One region of the Streptomyces sp. NPDC051563 genome, then DNA from elsewhere that is predicted to be linked to it. Evidence: riboswitches for the same ligand, from Rfam matches in the RefSeq annotation. Region 1 holds a riboswitch; each other region holds the start of a gene.
The links. A riboswitch is a leader RNA that binds a small molecule or an ion and turns the genes downstream of it on or off. The one in region 1 is predicted to bind cobalamin.
Positions count from the first base shown of each region.

Region 2: another riboswitch for cobalamin. It lies ahead of ACIA8F_RS24775 (prenyltransferase/squalene oxidase repeat-containing protein); the one in region 1 lies ahead of ACIA8F_RS08150 (ribonucleoside triphosphate reductase).
Region 3: another riboswitch for cobalamin. It lies ahead of ACIA8F_RS24765 (DUF4430 domain-containing protein); the one in region 1 lies ahead of ACIA8F_RS08150 (ribonucleoside triphosphate reductase).

Region 1 is NZ_JBITDL010000005.1:89,207-93,113, forward strand. Features, by position in the region: gene ACIA8F_RS08145 (endo-1,3-alpha-glucanase family glycosylhydrolase) at 1-1,207, shown strand, start outside; cobalamin riboswitch at 1,309-1,450, shown strand; gene ACIA8F_RS08150 (ribonucleoside triphosphate reductase) at 1,493-3,271, shown strand; gene ACIA8F_RS08155 (anaerobic ribonucleoside-triphosphate reductase activating protein) at 3,268-3,907, shown strand, end outside.
Region 2 is NZ_JBITDL010000021.1:16,980-20,886, forward strand. Features, by position in the region: gene ACIA8F_RS24770 (hypothetical protein) at 1-592, opposite strand, end outside; cobalamin riboswitch at 732-806, opposite strand; cobalamin riboswitch at 933-1,071, shown strand; gene ACIA8F_RS24775 (prenyltransferase/squalene oxidase repeat-containing protein) at 1,181-3,907, shown strand, end outside.
Region 3 is NZ_JBITDL010000021.1:12,943-16,849, reverse strand. Features, by position in the region: gene ACIA8F_RS24770 (hypothetical protein) at 1-691, shown strand, start outside; gene ACIA8F_RS24765 (DUF4430 domain-containing protein) at 767-1,255, opposite strand; cobalamin riboswitch at 1,396-1,533, opposite strand; gene ACIA8F_RS24760 (alpha/beta fold hydrolase) at 1,630-2,019, opposite strand; gene ACIA8F_RS24755 (MFS transporter) at 2,377-3,852, shown strand; gene ACIA8F_RS24750 (cation diffusion facilitator family transporter) at 3,849-3,907, shown strand, end outside.

The DNA.
Region 1 (3,907 bases):
CCCGGACGGCGAGAACGGCAAGCACGAGCGCTACGGCGGCCTGCTCCGCGACCGCCCGCTGCCCGTCCCGCCCAAGACCGGGAACTGGGAGCTCGCCAACCTCCAGCAGGAGGTCCGTACGGCCCGCGCCGCCGGCATCGACGGATTCACCCTCGACCTGCTCTCCCTGACCGGGAAGAACCGGGAACGCTGCAACCTGCTGATGGAAGCGGCCCGTTCGGTGGATCCGGGCTTCAAGGTCATGCTGATGCCGGACATGACCTCCCTCGGCACCGACGACCCGGCCGTGCTCGCCGGCCTCCTCGCCGAGCTCGGCAGCGCCCCGGCCGCCCACCGGCTCCCCGACGGACGGCTGGTGGTCTCCCCGTTCAAGGCGGAGGAGAAGAGCGTCGCCTGGTGGACCACGGTCATGGACGTCCTGAAGTCCCGGCACGGCATCCGTACCGCCTTCGTCCCGCTCTTCCTCGACTTCGGCGCGCACAGCGGTGAGTTCGGGCCCATCAGCTACGGATTCTCCGAGTGGGGCAGCCGCAGCTACGTCGGCCAGGAGGGCTCCACCCGCGACGTGCGGCGCGCCCACGCCGCGGGCAAGATCTGGATGCAGCCCGTATCGGTCCAGGACGCCCGCCCCAACCAGGGCATCTACGACGAGGCGGGCAACACCGCGACCCTGCGCGCCACATGGAACCGCGCCATCGAGGACGGCGCCGACTGGGTCCAGCTCACCACGTGGAACGACTACAGCGAGGGCAGCCAGTTCGCGCCCTCCCTGCACAACGGCCATGCCTACCTGGACCTTTCCTCCTACTACCTCACCCGGTTCAAGACCGGCGGCTGGCCGAAGATCGTCCGCGACACCCTCTACCTGAGCTCGCGCACCCAGTTCGCCGCCGCGGACCCGAGCGGCAGCCAGTCCCTCGTGATGTCGCTGCGGGGCGGCAGCGCCGCGGCCCGGGACACGGTGGAGGTGCTGAGCTTCCTGACCGCGCCCGCGAGCATCCGTACGGCCGTGGGTGCGGCCGAAGACACCCGTGCGGCCCCGGCCGGGGTCCACGCCGAGCTGCTGCCCCTGGCTCCGGGCACCGGCTCGGCCTCCGTGGTGCGCGACGGCAAGGCCGGGGCCCGGGTGGAACTGCCCTACCGGGTGGACCGCACGGTGGAGGTGCAAGATCTCCAGTACTACGCGGCCACCAGCGGCCGCAGCTGAGCCCACGGGCCTCCGGAGCGGGGCCCTAGAGGCCGAAGTCCCTTGGCCCGGGACCTTCGTCACCCCATATGTAGTGGTGGCTCTCGGCTCTCACATCCATATGTAGTGTTGGTCTTGCCGGTTCGGCGGGGCCTCTCCCCGACCGAGGCAACAGGGAACCCGGTGGGAATCCGGGACTGCCCCGCAACGGTGAGTCCGCCACGGCGGACGAGTCCGACACCTGCCGGCACGGGCTCTCGAAAGGGCCCGCCATTCTTCCGTGCCGAGCCTCGTGGGAGGGCTGCCGTGACTGCTGTCGTCGATGCCGTAGAGACCGTGACCGAATACCTGGACCGCCGGGACTGGCGGGTGAACGCCAACGCCAACCAGGGCTATTCGCTCGGCGGACTCATCCTCAACGCCGCCGGCAAGGTCACCGCGAACTACTGGCTGGAACAGGTCTATCCCGCCGCCGTGGCCCGCGCCCACCGCGAGGGCGACCTCCACATCCACGACCTGGACATGCTCTCCGGCTACTGCGCCGGCTGGTCCCTGCGCACCCTGCTGACCGAGGGCTTCAACGGGGTGCCCGGACAGATCGACTCCGCCCCGCCCCGGCACCTGTCCTCGGCCGTCGGCCAGATCGTGAACTTCCTCGGCACCCTGCAGAACGAATGGGCGGGCGCCCAGGCCTTCTCCTCCTTCGACACCTACCTCGCCCCCTACGTCCGCCTCGACGCGCTGACGTACGACCAGGTCAGGCAGTGCGTCCAAGAGCTCGTGCACAACCTCAACGTGCCCTCGCGCTGGGGCACCCAGACCCCCTTCACCAACCTCACCTTCGACTGGACCTGCCCCGAGGACCTGCGCGAGCAGATCCCGGTGGTCGCGGGGGAGGAGACCGGTTTCACCTACGGCGAGCTCCAGGCCGAGATGGACATGATCAACCGGGCGTACATCGAGGTGATGACCGAAGGCGACGCCACCGGGCGGGTGTTCACCTTCCCCATCCCGACCTACAACATCACCCGGGACTTCCCCTGGGAGAGCGAGAACGCCGAGCGGCTCTTCGCGATGACCGCCAAGTACGGGCTCCCGTACTTCCAGAACTTCATCAACTCCGAGCTCGAACCGCACATGATCCGCTCCATGTGCTGCCGGCTCCAGCTCGACCTGACCGAGCTCCTCAAGCGCGGCAACGGCCTCTTCGGCAGCGCCGAGCAGACCGGATCCCTCGGCGTGGTCACCCTCAACTGTGCCCGGCTCGGGCACCGTTACGCGGGAGACGAACCGGGGCTGCTGGCCGAGGTGGACCGGCTGTGCGAACTCGCCAAGGACAGCCTGGAGATCAAGCGGATCACCGTCCAGGACCTGATCGACGGCGGCCTCTTCCCATACACCAAGCGGTACTTGGGGACCCTGCGCAACCACTTCTCCACCATCGGGGTCAACGGGATCAACGAGATGATCCGCAACTTCAGCGCGGACGCCCACGACATCACCACCCCCGAGGGCCACGCCCTCGCGGTCCGCCTCCTGGACCGGGTCCGGGCCCGGATGGTCGACTTCCAGGAGAGCACCGGCCACCTCTACAACCTGGAGGCCACCCCCGCCGAGGGCACGACGTACCGCTTCGCGAAGGAGGACCGGGCCCGCTTCCCCGGCATCCTCCAGGCCGGGACCGACGCCAACCCGTACTACACCAACTCCTCGCAGCTGCCCGTCGGCTGGACCGACGACCCCTTCGAGGCACTGGAGCGCCAGGACGAACTGCAGGGCAAGTACACGGGCGGCACCGTCCTGCACCTGTACACCCCCGAGCGGATCCCGACGGCCGAGGCCTGCGCCAAGCTGGTCCGGCGCTCGCTGGAGACCTTCCGGCTCCCGTACCTCACGGTGACCCCGACCTTCTCCATCTGCGCGGACCACGGCTACCTGGCGGGCGAGCAGCCCCACTGCCCCACGTGCGGGGCGGCGTGCGAGGTGTGGACACGGGTCATGGGCTACCACCGCCCCGTGTCCTCCTTCAACATCGGCAAGAAGGGCGAACACGCCGAACGCGTCCACTTCAAGGCGGCGGTGTGAGCCCCGCCGCGCCCGCCGTGCCCCCGGTACCCGCCGCGCAGCCGGACGAGGTCATCCGCATCGGCGGCTGGTCCCGGCTGTCCACCTGCGACTGGCCCGGCCGGCTGGTCACCACCGTCTTCTGTCAGGGCTGCCCCTGGCGGTGCGGCTACTGCCACAACCCCGGCCTGCTGCCCGCCCGGGCCCCCGCCGCCGTCTCCTGGGACGAGGTGCTCGGCCACCTCGCCCGCCGGACGGGGCTGCTCGACGGGATCGTCTTCTCCGGCGGGGAACCGCTGCTCCAGCGCGGTCTGCCGCGGGCCGTACGGGAGGCCCGCGCGCTGGGCCTGGAGGTCGGCCTCCACACCGGCGGCGCCTTCCCCCGGCGGCTGGCCCGGCTGCTCGACGCGGGCCTGCTGGACTGGGTCGGCTTCGACGTGAAGGCCCCGCCCGGCCGCTACGAGCGGGTCACCGGCATCGGCCACGCGGCCGCCTCGGCGGAGCGCAGCCTGCGCCTCCTGCTCGCCTCGGGGGTTCCCCACCAGCTCCGCACCACGGTGGACCCGGCCCACCTGGACCCGCCCGCCATGGCCGACCTGGACGGCTGGCTCGCGGACCTGGGCGCGCGCCCCACGCTCCGCCAGGCCATGCGACCGC
Region 2 (3,907 bases), on a different contig from region 1:
GGTTGGCGCGGATCCGGGTCACCATGGAGTCGGTGAGCGCCTGCGGGATGCGGTGGGCGCCGCCCTGGGTCTTCGCGCCGCGCAGTGAAAGGGCCGCGAAGACCGTGCCGTTGAAGTTTCCGGACGGGCTGAAGTAGCCCGCCTCGGCCGTCTGCCAGAAGGAGTAGATGTTCGCGACGAGGTTGCGCGAGGCCGAGACGCGGGCCGGGTCGATGCCTGCCGCGTACGCGTTCAGGGTGCCGCGCTCGTAGTCGGTGACCACCGGGGAGGCCTGCGGCCAGCCCGCCGTGGAGAGCAGGTTGCGGTAGACGGTGCGGGCGTTCTTCGTGGTGTCGCCGCCCGGGTAGACGTCGGCGACGGCCGTACCGGCGGCGGCGAAGGCGCTGAACGCCCACTCGTTGGACAGTCCGGACCCGGCGTACGAACCGTCCGCGGCCTGGAGCGACTTGAGGTAGGCGACGCCGTTGGTCTTCGACGTCGCGATCTGCGCCGGGCTGGAGGTGGCGAAGGCGGGCAGTGCGGTGAGGACGAGGGCGCCGAGCGCGGCGGGCACCGCGAGCGCGAGGCGGCGGAAGGTACGGGGACGGGACATGGCCTGCTCCTGGAATCGGCGAACGCCGGCCACCGCCGGAGCACGCCCGCACGTCACCGCGCACGAGCACGGCCGGGGCATGGTCGGAGGGCCGCCGTCCGGAACGCGTGGTACGGCTTCCTGTAGTACGTCGCCGCCTGGGCATTCGGGCTCGGAACGGCCCCCGCCGTCCCACACCGCTGCGCGTCAGCTCCGGCTTCGCACCGGATTCCCCCACGTGGCAGCCCAGGACGCTACCGGAGTGATCAAGGGTCCGCCAGCCACCCGGAGGGCGGGCGGGTGCCGGACCCGCGCCGTGCCCGGGGGAGCGCCCCGTGAGACTCATGCCACCTTGACGCGTCACCGGCATCCGTGTTGCACTCCGGCTGATAACTGCTCAGTACCAGGGGAAGCCGGTCGAATTCCGGCGCTGACCCGCAACCGTAGGCCCGGGGCGTCCCGGGTGAGCCGGAATGCCTGGGGCTGGGTCACAGTACGAAGAACGCCGTCGCGGACTGCGGTGTGGTCGTCGCAGCCTCCCCATGGCCAGTGAGCCCTGCGGGGGCGCATCGCCACGTACGCAGCCGCCCGGCAGAGACGAGGGCCGCGGTGGGGACCGAACAGCAGGCGCAACGGCATGCGGGGACGAGACGGCGGTTCTTCTCCCTCGTGACCGCGTCCTTCCTGACGCTCGGTGCGGGAGTGGCCTTCCTCACGGTTCCCGGCTCCGCGAGCGCCGATCCGATCGAGCAGTGCACGGCCACCACCGGCGCCGTCGTCGCCGTGGACTTCGGCCCCTTCGGCGGCAAGGTCGAGCGCGGCTGCGACACCACCCCCACCACCGGCTACGAACTGCTGCACACCGGCGGCTTCACCACCGAGGGCACCGTCCACGACGGTGACGGATTCATCTGCCGGATAGGCAACGGCGCCTTCGACTCCGGTACGCAGTACCCCACTCCGGCCAAGGAGGACTGCGTCCTCACCCCGCAGGCCACCGCGTACTGGTCGTACTGGACCGCCTCGCCCGGCCAGAAGAGCTGGACCTACAGCTCGCTCGGCGCCCTGGCCCGCACCCCGAAGCCCGGTGATGTGGACGCCTGGGTCTACGGCGGCACCGACGTCGGCGGCACCTCGGGCAAGCCCGGCTTCTCCCCGGACGACGTGCGCGCCGGGGGAGGTTCCACCCCCGATCCGACCGTGCCGACGGCCCCGCCCACCGTGCCCGCGGGGTCGGTCGACGTCGCCGCGGCCACCCGCTGGGTCACCGGGAAGCTGACGGACGGGGAGCGCGTCGTCGACGAGGGCGCCACCGCCCCGAACCATTTCCTCACCACCGAGGCCGTGTTCGCCCTGAAGGCCGGCGACCCGGACGGCCCGGCGGCCAAGAAGGTCGCGGACTTCCTCGCCGCGCCCGCGCAGACCGATGCGTACGCCTACCCGGCCGGCAAGGACAAGATCCCCGACGCCACCGCGGCCGCCCGTCTCGCGCTCGTCGCCGAGGCCACCGGCAAGGACCCCCGCGCCTTCGGCGGTCACGATCTGCTCGGCGACCTCCTGACGTACGTCTGCCCGCGCGACATCGGTGACGGCGAGAACGTCGAAGGCTGCCTGACCAAGGGGGACTTCCGCACCACCGGCCAGTCCGAGGCCCAGGCCATGGCCGTCATCGCCCTGCTGAACGGAGGGGTGACACCGCCGGCCGACGCCGTGAACCGGCTGACCGGGCTCCAGTGCGAGGACGGCGGCTTCACCTCCATCCTCATCCGCTCCGGCGAATGGTGCGACAGCGACGCGAACTCCACCGGGCTGATCACGCTGGCCCTCAAGCGGGCCGGCGGTCACGACGCCGCGGTGCGGAAGGCCCGCGGCTGGCTCAAGAAGTCCCAGCTGGCGACCGGTGCTTGGCCCTCCGCCGGGTACCTGACGACCGGCAGCCCGGCCTCCACCGCCTGGGCCGCCCAGGCCCTGCGCGCCCTCGGCGACGAGGCGTTCGCGGACGCGGGCGTCTCCTGGCTCTCCCGGCACCAGTTCCCGGGGGCCGGTTTCGGCTTCGAGGAGGACGACACCGAATCACGGCTGTTCGCGACCGCCCCGGCCGCCGTTGCGGGCGCCAGGACCGACCTGGTCGCGCTGACCGCGAAGAAGACCACCCCGCCGACCACCCCGCCGGTCACTCCCCCGGTGACCCCGCCCGTCACCCCTCCCGCCGGTGACGGGCCGGATCTGAGGAAGGGCTCCGCGTACCTCGCCGACCACAGCCGTCTGATCCAGGGCCGCTACTACGAGAGCGGCCCGGGCACCGGCTTCGCCGACTACGGACTGACCATCGACGGCGCCTACGCGCTCGCGGCCACCGGCCGCGACGACTCCGCGCTGCGGGGCATCGTCGACTTCCTCGACAAGAGCGGCAAGGACGGCAAGGGACGCACGATCAACGACTGGACGCTGATCGGCACCAAGTACGCCGGTGGCGGCTCCCTCGGCAAGACCGCCCTCCTCGCCGAAGCCGTGGGCCGCGACCCCCGCGACTTCGGCGGCCAGGACCTGCTGGCCGCGCTCGCCAAGGGCATCTGCGCGGCGAAGAACGACACGCCCAAGCAGTGCGCGGCGAAGGGCAACTACGCCTACGCCACCTCCGTCTTCTCCCAGTCCCTCGGCGTCATCGCCCAGGTCCGGGCCGGCGAGACGGCCGCCGCCGCCGAACCGATCGCCTACCTCAAGAGCCTCCAGGAGCCCTCGGGTGCCTGGCCCAGCCTGATCGGCGAGGCCAGCGGGGCCGAGGTGGACTCCACCGCGATGGCGGCCATGGCCCTCGATCTGCTCCCCGACGCGGCCTCGCAGCAGGCCGTCGACCGGGCCGTCGCCTGGCTGGCCGCCCAGCAGAAGGACGACGGCGGTTTCCCCGGCGCATCCGGGAACTCCGTGAACTCCGCGGCCCTCGCGGTGCAGGGGATGTCCCTGGACGGCACGAAGTACGCGGACCGCATCGCCAAGGCCCGTAAGTTCCTCGCCTCGCAGCAGAACGGCGACGGCGGCTTCACCATCGCCAAGGGCGGCCAGCCCGGTTCCGACGTCCGGGCCTCCGCGCAGGCCGTCGGCGGCGCCACCGGCATCTCCTTCGGCCTGCTGACCCGCGACCTGAGCGGCACCGGCCCGCAGCCCGAACCCGGCACCTCGGTGCGGCCCTCCTCCTCCCCCTCCTCGCCCGTCATCGTGACCCCGGGTGAGAGCGGGGGCGGCTCGGGCTCCGGCGCGAACGGCGGGGGCCTCGCCTCCACCGGCGTCCAGGCCGGCGGGCTCGGTGCGGCGGCCCTGCTGCTGACCCTCGGCGGC
Region 3 (3,907 bases), on a different contig from region 1:
CGCGGACGTCGTGCAGGCCAAGAACTTCCTCAAGGGCAAGCTCGTCGCCACCACCGGTGCCTTCAACTCCCTGTACGGAGTCAACACCAGCTCCAACGGCTGGGGGGTGGCGGGCCTGAACGCCTGCGGCATCGACCCGCAGACCGGTGACTTCCTCACCGCCAACGGCAAGACCCCGATCGACTTCCTGATCGCCAACCAGTACAACCCGGCGGGCGGATTCAAGTACAAGCCCGCCGACACCTCGGCCTCCGCCTACGCCTCCATCGACGCACTGCGCGCCGTCGTCGGCGGCGGATTCACCACCGCCCCGCCGGTCCCCGTCACCCCGGGTGCCCCGCAGTGGGTCGCCCAGTCGGGCTTCACCGCCGGCACCGCCACCAAGCTGGCCCTGACCGTCGACGACGGCGCCGGCGGCCTCAAGGTCTGCTCGGTGGCCTTCACCCCGACCGGTACGACCGCCACCCTCGGCGACGTGCTGAACGCCGCCACCACGAGTGCCACCCCGTCGGGCTGCGTCACTAGCGTCACCCCGTCCTCCGGTACCGGCACGATCACCAACGTCAACGGCAAGGCCAACAGCGGCTCCGACATCTGGAAGGTCAGCGTCGACGGCTCGGCCTTCGCCGGAGCCGCCCGCAACAAGGTGATCAACGTGGGCGACACGATCGCCCTGCGCTGGGGCGCCTGATCCCCACGGGTGCTGACCCCGGCTCACCGGGGTCAGCACCCGTCCCGGGCCGGAGGCGGCACCCGCCACCGCCGGCTAGAAGGAGGTCCAGGTATAGGCGACCTCGTCGCCGGCCTTCAGCTTGAACTGGCAGCCACCGACCGGGGTCGGCGTGCCGTTGACGGAGATGCTCCAGTAGGCGGCGCCGCCGCCGCTGACGTTCTTGATCGTGTCCACGGAGAAGTCATCGAACGAGGCGTACCAGGTGCCGTCCCAGGTGAAGTGCTTCTTCTTCGCGGCGTCGTCCAGCGCGGCCGTCGGCGTGGGCACGGCGCTCGGGTTGGCGCCGCCGTTCGTGCCGTCGCACGGGTGCGTGCCGCCGGTGGCGGTGGTCACGTCGTGCCCCTTTGTCTTTATCTTCCCCTTGAACAGAAGCCCGTTGGGGCCCTGCACCGTGAGGCCGACCTTGACCGGGGCGTTCGTGTGCGGTGCCGGCTTGGCGTGGGCGACGGCGGGCGCGGTGGCGAGCGCGAGTCCCAGGGCGGCCGTCGTGACGAGGGAGCGACGGACGAGGTGCGGGCGCATGGGGTGCCTTTCGGGCAGGGCCGGTGCAGCCGGGCCCCGCCGCTGCGGCACCGCCCGGCAGCACCGGTTCCCGAGGGGGCGGGAGCAGGCTGGGGCGAGTCGGCGACTCAAGGCTCCGCGCTGCAGTCCGTGACAGTGGGAGACGGTACGAGCCGCATGGCGGGCTATCCGACTCGGGGCGCGGACGCCCCACACGGTTGCAGGTCAGCGCCGGATTCACACCGGCTTCCCCCTGGCCACACGACGATTCAGTTGTCACCCGGTCCGACCGGGCACACGCATCGTACGGCCGCGACAACGAGCTGACCAGGGGCGCCTTTCGGCCGCTCGGCCCCGGCTCGTCACGGTGCGAGCCGGGGCGGGCGGGGGAGGGGTCAGCCGGCGGCGCGGGCGGCCTGGGCGATGACGGCGGCCACGACGGCCGGACGGGAGACGTAGACGGCGTGGCTGCCGGGGGTCTCGGTGACGGTCGCACCCGCCCGCTCGGACAGGGCGCGCTGAGCGGCCGACGGGATCATGCGGTCGTCCGTGGCGACCAGGTACCACGACGGCCTGGTCTGCCAGGCCGGTTCGCAGACCGCACCGTCGAGGGCGTCGACGCCCCAGGGGACCTGGGAGTCGGCCATGAACGCGGCGCTGACCCCCGAGACCTCGGCCGGCTGCTCCAGCGTCAGCCGCGCCGCGCGGCGGTGACCACGCAGCACCTCACCGAAACCGGGCCCGTCCGCCTCGCCCGCGCCGCCACCGATGACGATCACTCCCATCGGTCCGCCCCCGCCCTTCGCCGGGCCCCGGTCACGGCCGACAGCCTCGTATCACCCACGGCCCATGATGACATCGGGAACCGTCCCGCAGGGCGCACACGGCTCGACCGACGGTGGACCCAACACGCCTCCATCGTCGCGGAGTTGGCTGTTTCCCATCGGTCCAGGGAGCCCCTGCGCCGGCCCGCCGACCCGGCCTGCGCGCGGACCGCAGCCGGCAGATCGTGCTCCGCCGGCTGCTGTGGATGAGCCGATCGTCGGGCGAAGCCGGGCATCGCCGCCGACCCGCTCGTGGAGACGCCGGAGCCCGGTGAACCTCGCCGTTTTGCGGCCGGGAGGCCGGGCAGACGTCCCGGCATGCTGGAGAACGCCGACTCAAAGACGGAGACCGTCACCACCCGCGTGCCGGCGCGGCTGGACCGGCTGCCCTGGTCCAGGTGGCACTGGATGATCGTGATCGGGCTGGGCACGGTCTGGATCCTGGACGGACTGGAGGTCACGGTCGTCGGAAGCATCGCGAGCCGGATCTCCGAGGACGGCAGCGGGCTCTCGATCACCGATGCGCAGGTCACCGGCCTCGCGGCCGCCCTCTACGTGGCCGGCGCCTGCGCGGGCGCGCTCGTGTTCGGCCGCCTCACCGACCTCTACGGGCGCAAGAAGCTGTTCCTGATCACGCTCGGCGTCTACCTGGCGGCGACCGCGCTGACCGCCGTGTCCTTCTCCGCCTGGTGGTTCTTCCTCTTCCGCTTCCTCACCGGCTTCGGCATCGGCGGCGAGTACGCGGCCATCAACTCGGCGATCGACGAACTGATCCCGAGCCGCTACCGCGGCCGGGTGGACCTGATCATCAACGGCAGCTTCTGGATCGGCGCCGTCGCGGGGGCCCTCCTGTCGGTCGTGGCCCTGAACACGGAGATCTTCCCCGAACAGGTCGGCTGGCGGCTGACGTTCGCCCTGGGCGTCGTGCTCGGCCTCGTCATCCTGCTGGTGCGGCGCCACGTCCCCGAAAGTCCCCGCTGGATGATGATCCACGGCCGGGCCGAAGAGGCGGAAGCCCTGGTCGCGGACGTGGAACGGCAGGTGCAAGCGGAGAAGGGCCAGGAACTGCCCGAGCCGGAGCAGCCCATCACCGTCACCCAGCGCCACAGCATCGGCTTCGGCGAGATCGCGAAAACGGTCTTCCGGTCCTATCCGCGCCGCGCGGTACTCGGCCTGTCCCTCTTCGTCGGCCAGGCCTTCCTGTACAACGCGATCACCTTCGGCTTCGGCTCCATCCTGGTCACCTTCTTCCACGTGTCCAGCGGGGTGACCGGCTACTACTTCGCCGTCATCGCCTTCTTGAACTTCCTCGGCCCGCTGCTGCTGGGGCGCCTGTTCGACACGGTCGGACGACGACCGATGATCTCGGGCACGTACATCCTGTCCGGTCTGCTGCTCTTCGGCACCGCATGGCTCTTCGCCGCCGGCCGTCTCGATGCCGTGACCATGACCGCCTGCTGGTGCGCCGTGCTCTTCTTCGCCTCGGCCGGAGCCAGCTCCGCCTACCTGACCGTCAGCGAGATCTTCCCCATGGAGACCCGTGCGATGGCGATCGCCTTCTTCTACGCCATCGGCACGGCGGCGGGCGGCATCTCGGGCCCGCTGCTCTTCGCGAATCTGACCTCCAGCGGGGTCGTGTCCGACGCCGTCCTGGCCTTCTGCATCGGCGCCGCCCTGATGGTGGCCGCCGGAGTGGTGGCCGTCTTCTACGCGGTCGCCGCCGAGGGCCGGTCCCTGGAGTCGATCGCCACCCCGCTCTCCGCCCGGTCCTCCACCGAAACGCACAGCGGATGAGCGGGACGGACGAGCGCCGGCAGGCAGGTCCGCACGGCCAGGACACCGAGACCCG